DNA from 4 places in the Dyadobacter sp. 22481 genome. Region 4 is predicted to be linked to each of the others. Evidence: riboswitches for the same ligand, from Rfam matches in the RefSeq annotation. Region 4 holds a riboswitch; each other region holds the start of a gene.
The links. Region 4 has a riboswitch for cobalamin ahead of ACTJJJ_RS17165 (cobyrinate a,c-diamide synthase). Riboswitches for the same ligand answer to the same signal wherever they lie in the genome.
Positions count from the first base shown of each region.

Region 1: linked by a shared signal. The riboswitch ahead of ACTJJJ_RS07465 (TonB-dependent siderophore receptor) and the one ahead of ACTJJJ_RS17165 (cobyrinate a,c-diamide synthase) in region 4 are both predicted to bind cobalamin.
Region 2: linked by a shared signal. The riboswitch ahead of ACTJJJ_RS10470 (TonB-dependent receptor plug domain-containing protein) and the one ahead of ACTJJJ_RS17165 (cobyrinate a,c-diamide synthase) in region 4 are both predicted to bind cobalamin.
Region 3: linked by a shared signal. The riboswitch ahead of metE (5-methyltetrahydropteroyltriglutamate--homocysteine S-methyltransferase) and the one ahead of ACTJJJ_RS17165 (cobyrinate a,c-diamide synthase) in region 4 are both predicted to bind cobalamin.

Region 1 covers NZ_JBQENV010000001.1:1,933,339-1,937,182, forward strand. The annotation lists gene ACTJJJ_RS07450 (exosporium glycoprotein BclB-related protein) at 1-31, shown strand, start outside; gene ACTJJJ_RS07455 (DapH/DapD/GlmU-related protein) at 40-615, opposite strand; gene ACTJJJ_RS07460 (helix-turn-helix domain-containing protein) at 718-1,596, opposite strand; cobalamin riboswitch at 1,822-2,009, shown strand; gene ACTJJJ_RS07465 (TonB-dependent siderophore receptor) at 2,172-3,844, shown strand, end outside.
Region 2 covers NZ_JBQENV010000002.1:81,463-85,306, reverse strand. The annotation lists gene ACTJJJ_RS10480 (glyoxalase superfamily protein) at 1-198, shown strand, start outside; gene ACTJJJ_RS10475 (DMT family transporter) at 224-1,144, opposite strand; cobalamin riboswitch at 1,209-1,409, shown strand; gene ACTJJJ_RS10470 (TonB-dependent receptor plug domain-containing protein) at 1,480-3,381, shown strand; gene ACTJJJ_RS10465 (DUF5074 domain-containing protein) at 3,392-3,844, shown strand, end outside.
Region 3 covers NZ_JBQENV010000003.1:1,183,705-1,187,548, forward strand. The annotation lists gene metE (5-methyltetrahydropteroyltriglutamate--homocysteine S-methyltransferase) at 1-1,572, opposite strand, end outside; cobalamin riboswitch at 1,795-2,021, opposite strand; gene ACTJJJ_RS23590 (6-phosphogluconolactonase) at 2,197-2,928, opposite strand; gene fumC (class II fumarate hydratase) at 3,076-3,844, shown strand, end outside.
Region 4 covers NZ_JBQENV010000002.1:1,702,852-1,706,695, reverse strand. The annotation lists gene cobN (cobaltochelatase subunit CobN) at 1-692, opposite strand, end outside; gene ACTJJJ_RS17165 (cobyrinate a,c-diamide synthase) at 689-2,077, opposite strand; cobalamin riboswitch at 2,234-2,376, opposite strand; cobalamin riboswitch at 2,452-2,636, shown strand; gene ACTJJJ_RS17160 (hypothetical protein) at 2,740-3,399, shown strand; gene ACTJJJ_RS17155 (TonB-dependent receptor plug domain-containing protein) at 3,451-3,844, shown strand, end outside.

The sequences.
Region 1 (3,844 bases), on a different contig from region 4:
TGGCATCGTCTGGTCAATGCGAAAATTGTGATTTTAACATTACACCAATCGTTCTTTCACGACTTTCGCAGGGACGCCGGCCACCACGGTGTTAGGCGGCACGTCACGGCTTACCACCGCTCCGGCCGCCACTACTGCGTTTTCGCCGACGGTTACGCCGGGCAGAATGGTCGCCCCCGCCCCTATCCACGCATTTCGCCTGATATGCACAGGCCTGGGGATTAACGCCTTACGATCAGATGGATCGAGCGGGTGGTTCTCCGACGTGATGTTGACACGCGGGCCGATCATCACATCGTCCTCAATGATGATGCCACCAATGTCGAGAAACGAGCAGGCATGATTGATGAACACATTTTTACCCAACGTCGTAAACCTGCCGAAGTTGGTGTAAAACGGAGGAAATACCGTAGTCGATTCGTCGACCGGGGTGCCGATGATTTCGCTGAGGCACTCACGCAACTGATCTGTGTCTGTGACATTGGCATTCATTTGCGTGCATAAGCGGATGGTTCGCGCGACGGCCCGTCCAAAGTCGTCATAGCCCGGATCGTCTTTCCGGATCACTTCTCCGGCCCGCATCCGGTCAAAAATATCTTGACTGTTGCTTTCCATTTTGTATTGTTTATAGTAGACTTTCTACGCCGACAACCTACTACAAAGATACCCGTCAGACAGCCCGTCAGGTAACAACAATCAAACTGATCATTAAGAATTTCAAACCGCTTCGATTCGGAGCGCGCGCGGGTTTGTGCCCGTCATTCGCTTGAAGAAATTGTTGAAATAGGTAGGATATTCAAAGCCCAGCGCGTAGGCAATCTCGGAAATGTTCCAGTCGGTGTGCTGTAAAAGCGCTTTGGCTTCCGTCACGATCCGCTCGGTAATATGAGCGGTGGTGGGCTTGCCGGTAACCTGTTTTACCGCCCGGTTGAGGTAGTTGACGTGCAAATTGAGGTTGGCAGCATAGTCCTGCGCCGTCTTCAGTTGAAGTGGCCGGTCCGCGCTTTCGATCGGAAACTGCCTTTCCAGCAGTTCAAGAAACACCGACGCAATACGGCCGGAGGCATTTTTTCGCTGGTTGTAATTTTCGGACGGTTGCAGTTTCAACGCCTCATGGATGATCAGGTTGATGTAGTTCCGCATCAGGTCGTCCTTATATGAGTAGTCGGTTTTTTGTTCCTCTATCATGCGTTGGAAAAGCGAATTAAGGAAATCCCGTTGCTGTACCGAGATAGTCAGGATGGGCGTGCCTCCAATCTTGAAAAAGGGTGATTGTTGAAGGCTGTCATTGCGTTCGGAGGCTATCAGAAACTCCTCGGAAAACAGGCAGGTGTAACCCACATAACTGGTTGAAAGCGTCTCCCAGGAATAAGGAATATGCGGGTTCCCGAAAAATAGCACGGTTCCGTCGGTTTCGAAGCTCCTGTCGGAATAATGAATTTTACTTTTGCCGGTCGTCAGGCAGATCTTGTAAAAGTCCTTCCGGCTGTACACGCGGGTCGCCTGGCCGTCCTCCTCGATCTGAAAGACATTAAACCCCTTTAATTTCAGTTTACTATTGAATTCGGAAACCCGGCGCCGCTTTGTATTTTCCATAACACAAAATTAAGAATTACACGAATTTAATCACTGCAATACAAAAATAGAAATGCACTCAGGAAGCTGTACCTGAGCCGAGGCCTACCATGAAAACGGACGACCCTGAGACAGGTTTGTTTTACAGTCAACTGGGGGAAGTTTGCCGCCACGCGGGCTTTCACCGGGAAAGTAACATTGTTCAATACGTTCCGTATATTTGCGGTCCAAAGAAGTTCTTTACTTTATTTTTCCAACAGGAAAGGTTTTGCTTTTCAGTGAATTAATAGGGAATCGTGTGTAAATCACGAGCTGTCGCGCAACTGTAAGTAACTACCCAAAATTTATATCGAACAGATCCACTGTCCGCCTCGGATGGGAAGGATGATATAAATGTTACAAGCCAGGAGACCTGCCTTTTCCAGTGGACGACGCTTTCGCGCAATAAAGCAGGTCGGTCTGGATCATTACTCCCATGGTTTTGTAAACACGCAAAACCGGCGCCTGTTTGGCGCCTCCTCCTCATGCTTGTTTGTGAAAGCGGCTTCAAAATGCTGCAAAGAGCTTTTAACTCATCTAACCATTTAGTTAAAAGTATGCAAAAAACTACCCCCTGCTGTTCGCGGACTAACGGCGGAGCTAAGAAAACAACATTTTCATTCCTGCTGGCCTGCGCATTGTTGCTAGCTTCCCTCCTGGCTCCCGCCGCGGCTCCCGGACGTGTCAGAGGCTCCATCCAAAGCGAAAAAAGCGATGCCGTCGCCGGGATTAGCGTCCGTCTGGAAGGCACTCCCTATGCAGCCGTAACCAACGCCGACGGCCGTTTTGACATTAAAAACGTGCAGGCAGGAAGCTACACGCTTCTCATCAGCGGCGTAGGCCATGAGGCGAAGAAAGAAAACATCGTGGTCAAGGAAGGGCAAGCATTGGAATTGAATTATAAACTCAATACCAGTACCAACGAGCTCTCCGAAGTAGTCATTAGTACTGCCAGGCGCCAGGCGTATTCAGGCATCAACAAAATCGATGTTCCCCTTCGCGATATGCCGATCACGACTTCCACAGTATCGGCGAAAACCATCGGGCAGCGCGGCATCGACGATTTGGGCGAGGCCATGAAAAATACGACCGGCGTGCGGGCCAACAACACCTACGGCGGTTTCCAGCATTTCACGATCCGGGGTTTTTCTAATTTCGTGCTTTTAGTGGATGGCGTGCGCGACGAACGTCACAACATTTCTACCAGCGCGCCAAACACCAATTTGGCCAACGTGGAGTCGATCGAAGTATTGAAAGGGCCAGCTTCGGTATTGTTCGGCCATTCGGCTTTGGGCGGGATTATTAATATTGTGAGAAAAAGACCGACTGCGGGTTTCAAAGCGGACTTTTCGGCCAGCTATGGTACATTCAATACCCGGCGCATCCGCGCGGGTGCGGGCGGAGCGATCAGCGACGAATTGCGCTACCGTGTAGATTTCGGGATGTCGGACACCGATGGATACCGCCGTTCAGGCTCGAATACCAACAATGGCTACCTCGCATTGGAATACACTCCGACAGATAAAGATCAGCTCTACCTGACCATTGGCGCCAATAAGGACATGTACGACACCGACGCGGGCATTCCGATGCTGGAAGGCAGCAAATTGGCGCCGGGCATGAATGTGAACACCCGCTACAACGATCCCCAGGATTTTCTGAAACACACCCGCTATGATTTTCAGTTGAAATACACGCGGCAACTGACAAGTAAGCTCCGTCTCTCGAACCAGCTCTCGTATTATGACGACAATATCAACTATTTCTCCACGGAAGAGCTGAGCTTTAACTCGGGTAGGGATTCCTTGCAGCGGTCGTATCCGTTTTACTTTAACCACCTTACCAAACCGTGGCAAAACCAGTTGGAACTGACCTTGGATTTCAATACCGGCTCCATTGAGCATAAGCTGTTGGCAGGTTATTCAATCAGCGTCCTGGACCGGAAAACTTACAATGGAGACGTATTTGGTCCGGCGCTTGACGCGACTATCTCCATTGACAATCCCGTCCTGAACCAGGGCTACCTAACGCACAACGATCTGAACTACCGCGCGACGATGGAGAATGTGCACGGTATTTATGTGCAGGATTTCATTCGTTTTTCTGATAAACTGAAAGGACTTGCCGGCCTGCGCTACGACATGTTCAATGGCACCTATTACACCGACAAGGTAGACGACAACCGCAACGTAACCGAGCACGGCGCGGAATCCACTATTTCCAAATCGGC
Region 2 (3,844 bases), 1.6 Mb from region 4:
TCCCGGGACGGCGTCACACTTCACCTCTCCGAGCATCACGGCGACAGTACACCCGGCGCCAAGATTTTCATCGAATGTACCGGCGTGCGGGACTTTCATCAAGAGCTGAACGAAAAACACTACAAATACAACCGTCCCGGCCTGGAACAGGAGCCTTGGAATGCAATACATCAGTCACCGTTGTCGATCCATTTATGAACCGGCTGGCATTCAACGAGCGGCTTTAAGCATTTTTTGCTTTGCCCAAAGACACCAGAATGCCACCAGCAATGATCAGTAGCATGCCTGTCAGCATGGAAAGGGAAGGAATAGCTTCGCCCATCAAAAAGCCGATCAGTACCGAGAAAAGGATATTGGAATACCCCACAGCAGCGACGCGCCCGGCTTTATCGAAGGTAAACGACTGCGTGAGCATTTTTTGTCCTAAAAGTGCCGTAAGCCCCAGGGTCAGAAAACCCAGCCATTGCCAGGCAGTCTCCGGCCATTTAAATGTACCTATTAGAAAATCCAAATGCTCCATTGGATAATAGGTGCCAACCAGCATCGACAAAATAGGCATTACAATACCGCTGAGCATGAAAGAGAGAATGATCGCACGTGTGTCGTACACCACGCCTAACTGCCGGATTGAAAGGTAGGAAACGGCCGTAAGCAAAGCATTGCCCAGACCCAACGCATTGTCTCGCAGCGACGATGAAAGGTCGGGCCGGAAGACGAACAAAATACCGGTAAAACCAACAAATATGGCCATCCATTCCTTTCCATTCAGCGTTTCGCCTATGAGTAGCCAGGAAAAGAGCGCGAGAAAAATCGGGTAAGTGTACTGATATGTGGATGCACGGCCAAGCCCGAGCGTTTGAATTGCATAAAAGAGCATGTAGAGAGAAAGTGTCCCCACTACTCCCCTGAAAATCAGCAATCCCAGCTTTCCTCCCTCCTGCCTCAGCGGACGCTTCCAAATGCTGCTGATAATAAAGACCACGCCGACGATATTCCTAAAAAAAACCAGTTGAACTATGTGGAATTCCCTCCCGAGCCATTTCGAGATCGCAGATGTGAGCGAGAAGAAAAAAGCGGCCCCCAGCATGAGGTAAATGCCTTTCAGGGAAGACGCGGTCGAAAATTTTTCAGTAGAAGAAGCCAAAAGCAATCAGAATTTGCGCAAAGATAGCGGTTATCACACACAACGGAAAGTCGGCGAAAATACCTAACTTTACACCCGCTTGGTGCCATAAGCTGCTTCTAGTCAGCAATTAGGCTTAATAGGGAATTCCGCGAGAACCGGAAGCTGTCCCCGCAACTGTAAGTCTGCCAATTTGCCTCCGATTCTTCATGCCACTGTTTTTACGACGGGAAGGCACCGGATGCGAAAGACGAGCCAGGAGACCTGCCAAAGCATTTGATCGGCCCGTTTTCGGAGGAAAAACAGTAGATCGCCGCCATTCATTGCGATTTAGCGTGTTTACCGACCGGAGATTTGTGAGTTACTGGATATTGTGGGCAAGTTTTGCACTGGCACTACCTTGTTATGCGCAAAAAGACTCCATCGACCTCGACCCGGTGGTAGTCAGGGGTTTTGTTCCTCAAAAATTCATGAGCGGCCTCAAAATACAGACCATAGACTCAACTTCCCTCGCCCAGCTACGGTTTCAGAATATCAGCGATGTGCTTTCCGCATTTACACCTATTGCGTTCAGGAATTACGGCCCAGGGCAACTTAGTACCGCCTCATTCAGAGGCACTTCTGCCAACCACACGGCTGTTTTATGGAACGGGCTCAATATTAACGCCCCCACCCTCGGACAGACCGATTTTTCCACGATTCCCGTTGCCGGCTTCGACCAGCTTTCGGTTCAATATGGCTCAGCGGCCAGCATTGTAGGTTCCGACGCCGTAGGTGGAAGCATTCTGCTAGGGAGCAACGTCAATAATGATGCGTTCAAGACTTCGGCAGGATCGCAGCACGACAGTTTCAATAACCATCAGTTTCAGGCAAATGCACGCTATTCTGGAAGTTTGAACGATCAATGGTCGGTTTCCGGAAAAACAGCCTTCTACAACGGACTGATGAACAACGATTATCCAAGGCGTTACCGAAGAAGCTACCTGCTTTTGCCCACGGAAACCTGGCAGAAAGGAATGGTGCAAGACCTGTTCTTTCGTGCAAAAAATGACCGGGAGTTATCAGCACATATCTGGCTCACCGACAATAACCTGACTTTGACACCCGACGACGAGCAAGGCCGTGAAATGACCCGGACAACCGCCTACCGCACGATGGTTCGCTATCAGGTGCGGACGCTTGCGGTGCGCACAGCATGGGTACGCGACGTCATCGATTATGCCAAAGGCGACCTCGCCCACCCCGACCATTCGGTAACTAACAAGTTCGCGTCAAGAGTCGAAAAAGACTTTACACTAAGTCTGGGAGACAACATAAATGCTGTTTCCATCAAAACCGGCGGGGAATGGACGCATTATCGTTCGCGTGTACCCGGCTATGCGCAATCGCCCGTGAGCGAGAACCGCACAGACTTTTTTCTACTGACGCGCTGGCAGCCGGGTTCGAGGATTACCGCGTCCGTGAATCTCAGGCAAGGGTTTGTGACAGGCTATAATCCGCCATTCACGCCTTCGGTAGGGCTGGAATATGGTTTAATTCAAAAAATACATTATAATCTCAAAATCAAAGGCTCGGCTGGCCGCAGCTACCGCGTGCCTACGCTGAATGAACGCTATTGGAAAGATCTGGGAAATCCTGGCATCCGCCCGGAAACAGGCTGGAATAAGGAGATAGGCCTCGAACAAATCTTCAAGGAAGTATTCGGCGGCTCATTGCGCACTTCCGCAAGTTTTTACCATAACCGCATCAAAGACTGGACCTACTGGAACCCGTCGATGGGCTTCCGCGTCGAGAACCTGCAACAAGTGCTGGCCCGCGGCATTGAGCTACACCTGAGTTACCAGCAGCAGACCGGCACGATACGGCCAGGGCTGGACGCAGGCTACGCATTCAATAAAAGCAGCCAGGAAAAAGCCTACGATAATTACTCACAGGACATTGTCGGGAAACAACTTGCTTTTGTACCTGAGCATACGGCAAATATCAATGTGTTTTTCAAGTACAGGTCGACTCGGTATACGAGCCAGTTCCAGGCGGTTAGCAAGCGCTATTCTACTTCCGATAATATTCAGTTCCTGGATGGTTACGGGCTTGTAAACCTGATGAGCGAAACCACCTTTTCCTTCAACAAATTCAAGTTGCTCTTGCAGGCGCAGATCCGTAATGTCACCAACACGTTTTATTTGAATGTCAGAAATAATGCGATGCCGGGAAGAAGTTTTGCATTAAGTTTAACCTTTAGTTATGATTCTCAATAAATCAATGAAAATGAAAAAACAGTTAGCCAGTTCATTAGCAGTAGCGTTTTCCACCGTGTTGCTATGGTCGTGTAACCAAAGCGATCCGGCTGCGAAGGGAGATTATGTGAGTGGTGTTTTTGTGTCAAATGAAGGGAATTTCACACAGAATAACGGTGCGATATCCTATTTCCCACGTGAAAGGACCACCGCCGACCCCGATATTTTTGCTGCTGCCAACGGCACTAATTTGAAAGGCGGTGTGCAGGATTTTGTGGCGGCGAATGGGAAAGGGATTATCCTCGTCGACAACTCGGCAGCAGGCCAGGACAAGGTTGAATTCGTAGACAGCCATACTTTCAAAAGCGAAGGAACAATTGGCGCGCCCGACATTGAAAACCCGCGTGAGGTAGTACTCGTCGGCAATAAAGCATATGTGTCGTGCTTGGGAACAAATGCCGATTTGAAATACACCACAGGCTAC
Region 3 (3,844 bases), on a different contig from region 4:
CACCCAGCCATTTTGGGTAAAAACAAACCCGGAAAGCTGCTCGCCGAAATACTCCACCATATCGTTTCGCTCGAATTCCCCGTGAACAAGTACATCTATTCCGAGCTCCTCCTGCCAGCGCAGCGAGTCGACGATCTCTTCACGAATGCGGGTCTCGTATTCGTCCAACGTCAATGCGCCTTTTTTGAACTGCGCACGAAGCTGCCTTACCTCGTCGGTTTGTGGGAACGAGCCGATGGTAGTCGATGGGAATAATGGCAATTTCAGTTTTTCCAATTGAATGGCTTGCCGGATTGCAAATGCATTCTGCCGGTCAAAATCCGATTCCCTCACTTCGCTAACCCTTGCTTTAACGGCCGGCTTGTGGATCAATGCGGAAGTGCGGCGGCTTTCAATGGCTTTTTGATTGGCCAGAAATGCACTATCGTTCGAACAGTCAAGCGTTGTGAGCCTTGCCAATGTCGTTACCTCATGCAGTTTCTGCTTGGCAAATGCCAGCCAGTTTTTGATCTCCGGCGTCAGTACCGCTTCATTCTTTTCAAGCTCCAAGTCGTACGGGCTATGCAGCAGCGACGACGACGGAGCCACCAAAACCCGATCTTCTCCCAGCACATTTACCGCCGTCTTAATCCATTTCAGCGACTTGCGGTAGTCGTTTTTCCAGATATTCCGGCCGTCGACAACACCGAGTGAGAGCTTTTTAGTGGATGATACAAATGAATCATCAACCAGAATTTGCGGTAATGTTTCTGCTCCACGTGTCAAATCCAAATGCAATGCATCCACCGGTAATGCGGTCGCAATTCCCAGGTTATCTTCGAGGGGCCCGAAATACGTCGTTACCAAAATACGCAGCTTCGGAAGCGCCTCCCTGATCTGGCTATAAGCGCTCAGAAAAGCCAGTTTTTCCTTTTCATTTAAATCAAATACCAATCCGGGCTCGTCGAGCTGCACCCATTCGGCACCCCTAGCCGAGAGTTCTTTTAATATTGATATATAAATCGGTAAAAGACTATCCAGCAGATCGATGCGATCGAACCCGGCTTCTTTTTCTTTACCCAAAAGCAAATAGGTGACCGGCCCAAGTAATACGGGTTTTGTAACAATACCCTTTTGCAACGCATCTTCAAATTCCAGCAGAACCTTGTCGGAGTACCGCTTGAATTTCTGGTCTTTCACAAACTCGGGAACGAGGTAATGGTAGTTGGTGTCGAACCATTTGGTCATTTCCATGGCATTGATATCCAGCCCGTTCTTCTGGTAACCGCGCGCCATTGCGAAATAGAGATCGAGCTCCTTGTTGGATTTACCGTCGAGCAACTGGTGGTAACGCCCGGGAATGGCCCCTACCATCAGCGACGTGTCGAGGACGTGGTCGTAAAGCGAAAAATCATTGGAAGGAATGAGGCTAATGCCTGCATTCTGCTGCGTTTCCCAGTTCTGGTGACGGATTTTGCGGGCAACTTTCTGCAGTGCATCGCGGTCGATTGTACCCGCCCAGAATTGCTCGTTGGCTTTTTTAAGCTCACGGAGGCTCCCCACGCGCGGGTAGCCAAGATTGTGTGACAACATGTTTTTTTGTGTTTAAAGAGTTAATAAAAACCCTGTGAAAACACCCTCCCATCCCTGCAAACGCCTGTTGCGGACGTTGGCCGGTACTTCATCTATCGCGGCAACGGCGAGGCTACCCTGCGAAACGAACAGATACAGTTCCCCCGAACCAGCCGGGAAGCCTGTGGTACTGCAATAAAATGTGGTAAATCAATACTTGACTACCCCCCACCCGTGAGGGAGAAGCCATTGAGGATAATGGCAAGTCTCCTGGCTTGTATCATTTTTACCGCCCTTCTCGCCGCGCCTGGGCGCTGCAATGGGACGCGAGGGTAAAAACGAGTCCTGAAATCGTCAGGACAGATACTTACAGTAGCACGACTGCCCGTGAATTGCACACGGTTCCTTTTTGTTTTGCTGGATTTTGGCTGAGGGATCCAAAAGCAAAAACCATTACCCCGATTGACGGGCGTTCACAAAGAACTGCGTCAAATTTAGGCGGGAAGGGCATTCGGCTGGAAATGGCGTCGCAATTTCAGTGAAGCGGATAGAAATTAGTCCTTCGGCAGGATAAAATATCTGTTTTGAGGTTGAAATGCTGCTCTGAAAAGTGATTTCATTAACGCGCATTTTACAAACAACCCATTACGAAATCAACTCCGCAGCGTCCGCATCCAGTATAAACTCTGCATTCATATGGTTTTGCAAAACTGTCGCCGGGAAGTCCTTCGAAACCGGGAACGCGAGTGCGCGCTGGATAACCGGCGCTTTTGATCCGCCCGAAGCAAGCAAAATCGCCGAACGCGCTTCCAGAATGTGCCTGATACCGACGGTAATGCCACGGGTAAGCGTGGTCGCCTGTTTGAAATACTTCTGCCCTACTTCAACCGTAACGGTATCGAGCTCCGAAATGTGGGCGTAGGTGTTCCAGGAAGTGCCGGGCTCGTTGAGGGCAAGGTGACCATTCATTCCAACACCTAATATAATGAGGTCGAGGCCACCGAGGCCTTCTACAATCTTATTGACGCGGTCGCATTCGGCCTGCGGGTCGAATGCTTTGCCGTCGAAAAAGACAATCTGATCTGCATGGAGGCCGATAGGTTTCAGAAAATCACGGTCGAGGAGATCGCGGCAGCTGCCGTCGTCGCCGGAGCCGAGGCCTATCCATTCGTCGAGGCCAATGAAAATGCATTTAGAAAAATCAACACGACCGTTCTGGTTGGCGGTTACCAATGCGTCGAACATGCCTTTCGGGCTGCTGCCCGACGGGAAGCAGATGACCGATTCGGGTTTGTGGTTCATCAGATCGATCACCCGCTCAGCCGCAGCGGCACTCATCAGCGCATAGTCGGGATAGATATTGATTTTGGGTGTCATAAAAGCGGTGTTTAGGATACAGGCTGGTCAATCTAAACATTCTTTTTTCAGAGCTGAACATTTATCCATAAAAAACTCCAGAAACTGCAAACCCGATCCTAACTTTACCGCACATTGTTCATTTTACATTATCATTCTACTTCAAAAATGGAATACCGTATAGAAAAAGACACGATGGGCGAAGTGCAGGTGCCTGCGCATGTATACTGGGGCGCCCAGACGCAACGCTCGATCCAGAACTTTCCTATCGCACAGGATATCAATAAAATGCCGAAGGAAATCATCAAAGCCTTCGCATACCTGAAAAAAGCAGCCGCTATCACCAACTTCGAAGCCGGCATTCTCCCCCAGGAAAAAAGCGACCTCATCGGCAAAGTTTGCGATGAAGTCCTGACCGGCCAGCTCGACAACCAGTTTCCATTGGTAGTGTGGCAAACCGGCTCGGGAACACAGTCGAACATGAACTGCAACGAGGTGATCGCCTACCGCGGGCACGTGCTGCAAGGCGGCGACCTGGCTGATAAAACCAAGTTTTTGCACCCGAACGACGATGTGAACAAGTCACAGTCGTCGAACGACACCTACCCTACTGCGATGCACATTGCGGCCTACAAAATTCTGGTGGACGTGACCATTCCGGGCATTACCAAGCTGCGTGATACGCTGAAAGCGAAATCAGAAGCATTTAAAAATGTAGTCAAAATCGGCCGTACGCACTTCATGGACGCTACACCACTGACGCTAGGCCAGGAGTTTTCAGGTTATGCTTCGCAACTCGATCACGGTTTGAGAGCTATTCATAATACATTGGCGCACCTTTCGGAACTGGCATTGGGCGGTACCGCGGTAGGAACAGGCATTAACACGCCTCCGGGATATTCCGAAAATGTAGCGCGTCACATCGCCGCATTGACCG
Region 4 (3,844 bases):
TGCTGACCCCGTTGCCCCGCCAGTTTTACAAGCTCATTAAATCCCGGAATGCCACTTAGCCTGCCGTGAATACGGACCATGATAATCTTTGCCTCTGCAATTTCCCTTTGCAAAAGCTGCTGCATTTGCTCTTCGCTTTTGATCGCCATCAGGCTGATGCCCGTTGTTTTGGGAAAATCCTCCGGCAGGAGTTGCATCGCTCGGTCGAGCGTGAGCAAGTCCGTGTCCGCATGCGTGAGGAACACGATACCGTCGGTCGGAATAGCCGTTTGACCGAGCTCCGTCGATTTCTCAGACCCTTTCCAGGTATAAAATTGAAATACATATTCGGCCAGGTCCGAAGGCGGGACAAGGTACCTGTCGGCCTTGACCATACTTTCGATATAGTCAAAAATCGCGATGATCTGCCAGTCGTAATTGATGGAATGGAACCACACCGAATGGCCGTCGAAGAGCAGGGTAACCACATTCGCCAGCGTACAGGGCCCCAGGCAGCCGCCTTTGGTCATATGCACGACATTCCGTAGCTTCCGCCGCAGCCACTCACTCTTATATAACTCTACTGGAATGGGTGCATAACCGCGGTCGATGCGTCCGCAGCAGCAGGCGTTGTAGCAATACGAAAGGTGCCCCCGCCGCTGCACGAGGTTAATGGCTTTTCCGTCGGATCGGGTGATGCGCTGGCGTTTCATGGTAGGCTATCGGCTTTCGGCACTTGGCTTTCGGCGTTTTTTGTGGTTTTGTTGATGAGGTGTTGAATGAATTCGGGTTTGTCGGCCCAGTAGAAATGAGTATAGCCAGCAAACGTATTTTGCACTCTAAAAAACTGTGTATCAACCGGCACACCTCTTGCATTGGTCATTTGTGCCAGCGGTACTTGCGCAAATTGTTCCTTCAATGCGGAATAATGGAATTCATGGCCTTTGATTTCCAGCCCGTCCCAACGCATTACCCGGTAGCCAAGCGTCATTTTCGAACGTTGCAGCGTCGTTTCGCAATCGAGTACTCCGGCCATCGGGAAGGAATTGCCTTTGCCGTCGGTGATCGCCTTACCGAGGTACATCAGCCCGCCGCATTCCGCGTACGCCAGTCCTCCGTTCCCGCAATAATTACGAATGCTTTCCAGCATCGGCAGGTTGCCGGACAACTCCTTCGCAAACAGTTCGGGATAGCCGCCGGGCAGGTAAAGCAGGTCGGTTTCCGGCAAAGTGGCGTCTTTTAAAGGGCTAAACCACTGCACCTCGCCGAATGCACGCAGGCATTCAATATTCTGGTGGTACAAAAAGGAAAATGCCTCATCGTAGGCAACCGTTATGCGCAGGTTTGGAGGTTTTCTATCTGCTTTAACTAAATGATTTTGCTGACTCAAAATCTCCGCATTTTCGTCGGGATAGCTCACAGAAGTAATTTCCAGCAACCGGTCAAGATTCACCGTTTGCGGGATAATCTCGGCCAGCCTCTGGATAATCTCTTCATAATCTGTTTCAACCGAAATGTGCAATCCCAAATGCCGGGAAGGGATGTGCAGCGCTTCATTTTTAGGCAAATAGCCCAAAGCCTCCACGCCGGCGTCGACACAGGCATCTTGCAAAAACCGGTAGTGCGATTCGGTGTTCACAAAATTAAATATCGCCCCCACCACGCGGATTCCGGGATAGAAATTTTTCAAACCATAAATCAGCGGGGCCGCCGAATACGCCATTGACTGGGCATTGATCACCAGTAGGACCGGCATATCCAGCAATGCCGCTATCTCTGCGCTGCTACCTTTCATTTTATCGGCCCCATCAAACAAACCCATCACACCCTCGGCCACGCTCACATCCGCACGCGAGGCGTAATGCGCGTACACGGCCCGCATGTGTGCCTCCGAAGCCATAAAAGTATCCAGGTTCAGGCCCGGTCTTCCTGCCGCAGTGGTGTGGTGGATCGTATCAATGTAATCCGGCCCGCATTTGAAAGGCTGCACTCCTAACCCCCTCTCCCGGAGCGCGCGCAGCAATGCCAGGGTCACGGTAGTCTTGCCCGAATTACTCGACGGCGCTGCGATCAGGAAACTGGATTTTGGAAGAGACATCTTTAAGCCATCGATAATTTGAAAGTCATGAAAACTTCAAATGCATTCGACAGCAGAAAACAGAAAGGCATTCCCAGGCAGCGACGCCACCGGGCAATCGAAACGGGCGAAAACCCGACGAATATCCAAACCAGACCCTGCTTCATACCGCGAAAGCATTGTCAACAAGGAAAGGTCAGGTGCTCTGGCTTGGGTTAATTTTGAATGATTGACCCTTCACAGTTGCGCGACAGCTCGTGATTCTCACACGATTCCCCTGGAATGCGTTGATACGCAATCCCTTTTCCTGTTGGAGAAGTAAGTTAAAGAACTTTTTGTGATGTAAAGTTAGCGGTATTCGGCTATTAATCTGGTTTATCTCCCACAAAAACACATAGCTTTGCATATTCATTGGTTTGCGCCTCCGGGCGCGATTAAAAGGGAATCCGGTTTAAATCCGGAGCAGTACCCGCTGCTGTAAGTTCACTAACGATGTTCTTGGAAGATGTCACTGGGGTTACCCCGGGAAGGCGCAAGAACTTGAACGAGCCAGAAGACCTGCCATTGAATCATCCGGTTTTGCTTTCGGGAAGAAAGGCAAGAGGAAACGGCAGGCTGCATTGCGGTTGAGCCACTCCCTGCATTCTCCCATAAGTTAATTTCTAATTTATGCGGAAATCCAAATGATTCATTATCTGCTTATTGACTCCCTGCTCCTCGGCGTGCAGCACTCCTTCGAGCCCGACCATATGGCTGCCGTTTCGGTGTTAGCCACGGAGGAAAAGAAAAATTATGATCCACGGGGCGCGGCCCACCGGGGCCCGGCCGACCGTTGGAAGCTCATCTGGCGGTCGTCGCATTGGGCGCTAGGGCACTCGCTTACTTTGATTTTATTCGCGGTACTGGTGCTCCTACTTAAATCAACGATGTCACTTCACATCGCGGACAGGGTCGAGCTGCTTGTCGGCCCGTTGATGATCTGGCTGGGAATACTGGCGATCCGGCGGAATTTTAGCAAAAAAAAACCTGAGGTCGCCCCTGCTGACCGCAAAGTTAGTCGCTCGTTCTGGGTCGGAATGGTGCATGGCCTCGCAGGTACGGGCGGTGCATGCGCCGTGGCGCTTACGCTAGCCGCCAGCGATGCTATGACGGCGGTTTGGATCATCGTTCTACAAAGTCTGGGCATTATCCTTTCGATGTCGGCCTACGGCTATTTTTTCGCCTTCTCTATCGGGCGCTTTGCCGAAAAACGCGAGCGCTTTCTGACAATCGTCAACTATCTCGTTGGGACATTCTCAATCCTGATCGGCGCGACTACACTCTATGAATCATTTCAATTTTAACCAATGCATACCCACTTTTACCAAACCGCCCGCACTTTCATCAGCGGATCAATGCTCTCAATATTAGCCATTTCGGGTGCATCAGCACAAGAAAGCAGTGCAGATACTTCGGCCCGGCAGCTCCTCGACCCGATAGTCGTGACAGCTACCCGTTTTGAAACCAAAAAAGAAAAGATCGCTCAAAAGCTGGACATTATTTCCAAAGAGGATATTCAAATGACGCCGTCCAGCGACCTGACAGACATTGTCAGGAAAACAGCGTCCGTGGATGTGATTCAGTATCCCAATTTATCTTCCGGCATCGGGATTCGCGGGTTTCGTCCACAATTCTCGGGGTTAAACCAAAGGACGTTACTGCTTATCGATGGCCGCCCTGCCGGTGCCACCAACCTGTCGCAAATCAATTTAAATGGTATTGAAAGAATTGAAGTTTTAAAAGGACCGG